2 regions of the Rhizobium sp. 10PS4 genome follow, and region 1 is predicted to be linked to the other one. Evidence: predicted binding sites of a transcription regulator. Region 1 holds the regulator's gene; the other holds the start of a gene.
The links. The regulator LexA, encoded in region 1, represses DNA repair genes until DNA is damaged. The targets are predictions, from matches to a motif close to TGTTCNNNNTGTGTTCNG.

Region 1 (3,384 bases):
CTTCGGAATTCGTATCAGTGCTCATCGTGTTTCCTCGAAGGCGAAGAGCGTGCCCTGCCCGGGCGCGGGCTTCACCAGAATGCGATTGTTCTTGCGCGTGTATGTCACCCCGTTAGCAGCCAAATGCGCTTCTGTCACGGCAAGATCGGCGACAGCAAAGAGGATTGCCCGGCCGCGCAGGCCGCGATCTGCGGATGAGACGGCGACGTCGAAATATGCCTCCAGCCCTTCCGGCGTCATCAGGCTGATTTTCGCATTCGATGCCGCAATATCGACGCCGAAACCGGTTTTCTCGACTGCCGATTGCGCCACGGCAAGGCTGACGAAGGCAGCGAAGGCGGCCGGCTCTGGCGTGCAAAGCGCGATCTCAACTATGCCGGTGACGCCATTGGCATGCGTCTCCAGCGCCGCGCGGTCGGCCGGTAGCGGATTGACGCGCTCGACGGTGAAAAACAGGAGATCAGGCGCGCGCAGGTCGCCGGCGAAAGCCAGCTTAAAGCCGGCAATCGTCTCGGAACCGTCCGGCATCGTCATCGGCCGGGTGAACTGCAGCATCTCGCCAGCGCTCGATCCGTTGCCGACGAAATCCTGATGATCGATGCCGGCATCCTTGCTGCCGAAAGCCAGCCCCGAGAGCCCCTCCTCGCCACAGCGGAAACGGAAGGCCTGGTTGCGGGCAGTGAAGACATTACCTTGGCGCGCAGATGCGTTGCTCTCCTCGACGTTCGCAATCCCGAGCGGCTCCAGATAGGTCTTGTCGGCAAAAAAGACGCAGGCATTCTCCGTTCCGAAGGGATGGCACGCATCGGCGGCAACGGTGAAGCCGAGCTTGCCGAGCCTCTCGCGCGCCAGATCGATGTTGACGACCGGCAGCACGACATGATCCAGCGGGTGCGGTTTGGCGGAATGCGCGTTCATGATATCCCTCCTGGAAACGGCAAGAGATGTGCGATGGCGCGTCCCTCAATGCAAGACTTCTGTGCCAATCCGGCGAATGAAAATAAAAATCTCAACGAGTTGGCGCCAAGTTTTACGGAAATTTAGCTACTTGCGGAACACATATGGAACATATAGTGTCTGTTCTGGATTTGTTTCAATCACGAGGTCACAACGTCGATGCTCACGCGCAAACAACAGGAGCTTCTCCTTTTCATTCATGAGCGCATGAAGGAATCCGGCGTTCCGCCATCTTTCGACGAAATGAAGGATGCCCTGGACCTCGCCTCCAAGTCCGGGATTCATCGCTTGATTACTGCGCTTGAGGAGCGAGGCTTCATTCGCCGCCTACCGAACCGCGCCCGCGCGATCGAGGTCATCAAGCTTCCGGAGGCCTACAGCCCCAGCATTCAGCCCCGGCGCGGCTTTTCGCCGAGCGTCATCGAGGGTAGCCTTGGCAAACTGCAGCCGGTCGCCACTCCTGCTCCCGCAAAACCCGTCGCCGACAACGGCAACTCGGTCTCGGTGCCGGTCATGGGCCGAATCGCTGCCGGTGTGCCGATCTCGGCGATCCAGAACAACACCCATGACATCGTCGTTCCGGCCGACATGCTCGGTTCCGGTGAACATTATGCGCTGGAGGTCAAGGGCGATTCGATGATCGACGCCGGCATCTTCGATGGCGACACCGTGATCATCCGCAACGGCAGCACCGCAAGTCCCGGCGACATCGTCGTTGCTCTGGTCGACGACGAAGAAGCGACACTCAAGCGCTTCCGCCGCAAGGGCGCCTCGATCGCGCTGGAAGCGGCCAACCCGGCTTACGAGACCCGGATTTTCGGGCCGGACCGCGTCAAGGTTCAGGGCAAGCTCGTCGGTCTCATTCGCCGCTATCACTGACATTGGCCAGGCCGGATTCGGTAAAACTGTTGCTGCGCCAGTCATAGGCGCGATGGCGCATCCATGGCCGCGACAATGAATCGAAGGCGGTTGCCACCTCCGGGCCGGCGTCCGTGAAGCGCAACTCGACGGATCCGGTCCTGCGCAGCGTCTCGCCGGTGAAGAGCGTTGCACCTGAGCGGCAGTTGTTGAAGCGAAGGCGCACGGACGTCACGACGATATCGGCCGCGTCGCATGCCGGGCCGAGATAGGCGGCATTGTCGATGACGGTTACCACCTGACCATTGCCAAGCCTTGATGTGCACCAGGCCTTCTTGACGCAGGAAAAGCGGTTTGCGTCACCGGCCGCTGCGGCCGTCCGCATCGCGGTCCTTGCTTCGTTCTGCTGATCGCGGGAAAGCCTGACGCGGCGGTCTTCTCCCTCAGGCGGGATAGCAGGACCATTCAGCATCTTCGGCGGATTATGCCCCGGCAGGACCAGCGCTCTCTGCCACTGGTCGAAGATGAAGTCCGGCGGTCTTTCACGGTTGGAAGCCATTGCCGCCGCCGCGACGACCGCGACGAGACTGCCATCCTCCGAAATCACCAGATCCGGCGGACGGGGACCCGGCAGAAGCAGCAGGATGAGCGTTGCGACCGCGATAATCGATGTGCCGACATGGCGCAACCGGGTGCGGAGCAGCGTCAGCAGCAGAAAGCCTGCCACGGCGACGGCGAAATACCAGGCGGGCAAGCGGCCCACGTCGATATTGCCACCCCAGCCGGACACCGTCTTTGCAACCGCGATCACCAAATCGAGGCCGAATCCGACGATCTTCCAAGCCCAAACATCCAGACCGAAAGGCATGAGCAGCATCGCCAGCAGACCTGCCGGCATGATGATGAAGGAGATGATCGGCATTGTCGCGAGGTTTGCCGGCAGGCCGTAGGCGGTCAGGCGATGAAAATGCTCGATCGAAAACAGCGCGGTTGAAAAACCGCCGATCAGCGAGGTCAGGAAGACGCCGCCGAAGAAACCGGCAACCGTAACGAACGGCCTGATGATCGGCAGCTTCAGGAAGGCGTTTTCTCGGACGCGCCGGTCCTTCCACAGCTGATAGCCCGAGACCAGCGCCAATGTCGCGGCAAAGGACATCTGGAAGCTCGGTCCCAAGACCTCGGACGGCGAAATGGCAATGATGACGAGAGCGGAGAGCGCGACATTGCGCAGGCTGATCGACGGCCGGTCGAAGAAGACCGCAATCAACATGATGGCCATCATGATGAAGGCGCGTTCGGCAGAGACCGCAAAGCCGGAGATCAGGAAATAGGCGGTGACGGCGATGAGCGCGCCGGCGGCAGCGATCTTCTTCGTCGGGTAGGCCTCAGCGATGCCGGGGAAGAGGCTGAGCAGCATCCGGAAGCCGACGAAGAAGATGCCGGCCGACAGCGCCATGTTGAGACCGGAGATGGCGATGATATGAGCCAGACCGGACTGGCGCAGCGCCTCCGTCGTCGCATCCGAAATGGCGCGCCGCTCGTCCGTCACCAGAGCAGCGGCAAAAGCAC
Region 2 (3,384 bases), on a different contig from region 1:
CGGCCGACTGGATGTCATCGTCAACAATGCCGGCGTGATGCCGCTGTCGCCGCTCGATGCCCTCAAGGTCGACGAATGGGACCGGATGGTCGACGTCAACATCAAGGGCGTTCTCTACGGCATCGCGGCAGCGCTCCCGATCATGAAGGCGCAGGGATCAGGGCAGGTCATCAACCTGTCTTCGATCGGCGGCCACAGCGTCTCGCCGACGGCGGCCGTCTATTGCGCGACAAAATTTGCAGTGCGTGCCATCTCGGACGGATTGCGGCAGGAGACCGATCGTATCCGGGTGACTGTCATCTCTCCCGGCACGACGACATCGGAGCTGGCCGACACGATCACCGATCCGACGGCGCGGGACGCCATGAAGGCTTTCAGGGCGATCACGATCAGCCCCGAGACCATCGCCAATTCGATCCTCTACGCCGTCAGCCAGCCTGATGACGTCGATGTCAGCGAGATCATCATCCGGCCGACAGCCAGCCCTTATTGAGCGGCTGAGACTCAGTCAAAAAGCACCTCCGCCGCCTAAAATCCCAGCGACTGCTGGGCAGGCGGCGGCGGGGCGAGGTTGACGCCCTCGAGCTCCAGCATGCGGGTCTTCGATGACGAACCGCCGGGCGCGGAGAAGCCGCCGATCTTGCCGCCGGCCGCAAGCACCCGATGGCAGGGAATGATCAGAGCCACCGGGTTCTTCGCCATCGCCTGGCCAACGTCGCGGGCGGCTTCCGGCCCGACGCCGAGCTCCTTGGCCAGCGCACCGTAAGTGGTCGTGTGGCCCCAGCCGACACGCCTTGCCGCCGCATAAATATCCCGGAAGAAGGTATCCTGGCCGGCAAGGTCGAGTTCGACGCCGGAAAAATCCGTCTCCTCACCCTGGAAGTAACGTTTCACTGCAGCGACCGTCTCCAGTACGGCAGGCGTCGGCGCGCCGGGTTCGGCATCCGGCAGGCGGCGCAGCAGGAGCCGTTCGGTGGCCTCTGCTGACTTGGTCGGCAGCTGGAAACGGGTGATGCCGGCGTCGCTCCAGGCGATGCCGCAGAAACCGCCCGCGGTTTCGAAGATGAGATAGTGGTGCGTTGTCTCAGCCATGACACAGCCTCCGTGTTTTCGATGACCCTCAAAATCGTATGAGACGGCCGCTGTTTCAACCCGTTTCTTGCGCGCGTAAGGCGTCCGGGAAATATCGCGATGCGTCCCTCGCAATGTCGATCGAACATCCAAGTCATCCGTTCAGAGCGGATTGTATCGGAAGCTTATGTTCCCTTTCTGTTCTTGCCATCAATCCCACCGGAGTATCCTTCGCCGCGTTTTTGGAAACGACGAGGCGGGTCATGACGACCCTGAGAGCCGATGAACCAGATTTCCTTCGACTTCGAGGGTGGGCGAAGTCGGAGCGGGCGACCGCGCGAACACCATAGCGGCGGACACCGGCTTTTCTTCGCTCTCTGTCCACCTGGGGCGGTTGAGCGGCAGGCGGCTTCGATCTCCTGTGATTATGGCAAGGCTTTCTCCCTTTCGGCAAAGCCGCGGCTGAAGACGCTGCATTTGACGATCATCGGCATCGACGATTATCAGGAATTGCCGGAGGACGCGGTGTTTGCGGCGCGGCAAGCCGGCGCCACGGTGGAGGGCGCGCCGATTGCGATCACTTTCGACAGGATTATGAGCTTCAGGCGGGAAGGCAAGGCGCGACCGCTCGTGCTTTGCGGCGAAGGCGGGCGGAAGGCGCTCACCCGGCTGCATGTCCAGCTCGGCGTCGGCATGCACAATGCCGGACTGCGCCACAATATCCGCCGCGATTTCACGCCGCATATGACGCTACTCTACGACCGCAAGACCGTGCCGCCGACGAGCCTCGACGCACCCGTTTCATGGACGGCATCCGAATTCCTGCTCGTCCACAGTCTTCTCGGAAAAACCGAACATCGAATCATCGATCGCTGGCCGTTGCTCGGCTGAGGCAACGATGTCCTCCCTACTCCGGCTTGCGCTTGGCTGATTTACGCGCATAAAGCTCGGGAAACCTGTTCGGATTGCAGCCGGGGAGCGAAGACAAAATGGACGTTTCAGAGATCATCATCCCTGGAGATACGCCGGGAACGGAGTGGCGGTTGCCGGTACTGCGCTTTAAAGGCCACGATCCGAAGGCGCCGAAGACCTATATCCAGGCGGCACTGCATGCCGGCGAGCTGCCGGGAACGGTGCTGCTGCATTTCCTCTGCGAGCGGCTGCGGCGGTCGGAAAGCCAAGGCGGGATCGCCGGCGATATCACCATCGTGCCGCAGGCCAATCCGATCGGTGCGGCGCAATCGCATTTCGGCGAGCTGCAGGGCCGTTTCGACCTGGGCTCACGCACCAATTTCAACCGGGATTTCCCGCTGATCTCGATTGTCGATCGCGCCACGCTGATCGAAGATCTCGACGATTACCCGGCTACCGACAGATTGAAGCGGCAGCTGCTGCATATGGCGCTTGGCGCCGATCTGGTGCTCGACCTGCATTGCGACGATGAATCCCTGCAATATGCCTATATCGACGAGGCCTTCTGGCCGGAAGCCGCCGATCTTGCCGCTGCACTCGAGATGGAGGCCGTGCTGCTTTCGGATGGCGAAAGCTCGGCCTTCGAGGAGGCCGTCGGCTTTGCATGGAAATATGAAGTTCCCGGCGAGCGTCGGGCCCGGCTGCCCGGCAAACTCTCCGTCACAGTCGAGCTGCGCGGCAAACGCGACGTCGATCCGGTGCTGGCGAAAAAGGATGCGGACGGGCTCTGGCACTTCCTTGCGGCACGGGGGATCGTTGGCGATGGGAAGCCGGCGGCAACGGTATTTTCCGGTCCGGCCGTACCGCTCGACAATGTCGAGATCATCCGTACGCCAGAAGGCGGAGCCGTACTCTTCTATCGCGATATCGGCGAGAGGGTTGCGGAAGGCGATCTTCTGGCGACGATTGTCACCCGGCCGGGGCAGCCTGGCGGCACCATCGAGCTTACCGCGCCGCAGGACGGGCTGATCCTCACCCGAACCTCCGACCGGCTGGTGCGGCGGCGCGGCGACCTGATGAAGATCGCCTGCGACGAACCCAGCAAGGCTTCGCGCAAGGCCGGCACGCTGGAGAATTGAACGGGACCGGTTTTGTCCTGCTGCGATTGTCGAAGCGCTGGGGGATAAAAGGTCGCACGGCGTTTGCGCCGGCCTTCGTGCATGTTATCTCGCTGTCATCACAGGGAGATCGATCGGGCATGGCCGTCACCATCTATGGCATCAAGAATTGCGACACGATGAAGAAGGCCCGCAGCTGGCTGGAAGAACATCGCGTCGCCTATGAGTTTCACGACTACAAGGCGCTCGGTATCGACCGCGCCCATCTCGAAACCTGGATCGA

Region 2: a site for LexA is predicted at 1,260-1,277, ahead of RWJ89_RS13985 (2'-5' RNA ligase family protein). Genes of this name have one in related genera too.

Annotation. Positions count from the first base shown of each region.
Region 1 is NZ_JAWDIW010000004.1:202,713-206,096, forward strand. It holds gene kdsA (3-deoxy-8-phosphooctulonate synthase) at 1-25, opposite strand, end outside; gene RWJ89_RS09050 (VOC family protein) at 22-918, opposite strand; gene lexA (transcriptional repressor LexA) at 1,117-1,836, shown strand; gene RWJ89_RS09060 (ComEC/Rec2 family competence protein) at 1,817-3,384, opposite strand, start outside.
Region 2 is NZ_JAWDIW010000006.1:289,016-292,399, reverse strand. It holds gene RWJ89_RS13995 (SDR family oxidoreductase) at 1-493, shown strand, start outside; gene RWJ89_RS13990 (methylated-DNA--[protein]-cysteine S-methyltransferase) at 529-1,092, opposite strand; gene RWJ89_RS13985 (2'-5' RNA ligase family protein) at 1,354-1,962, shown strand; gene RWJ89_RS13980 (succinylglutamate desuccinylase/aspartoacylase domain-containing protein) at 2,061-3,122, shown strand; gene RWJ89_RS13975 (ArsC family reductase) at 3,242-3,384, shown strand, end outside.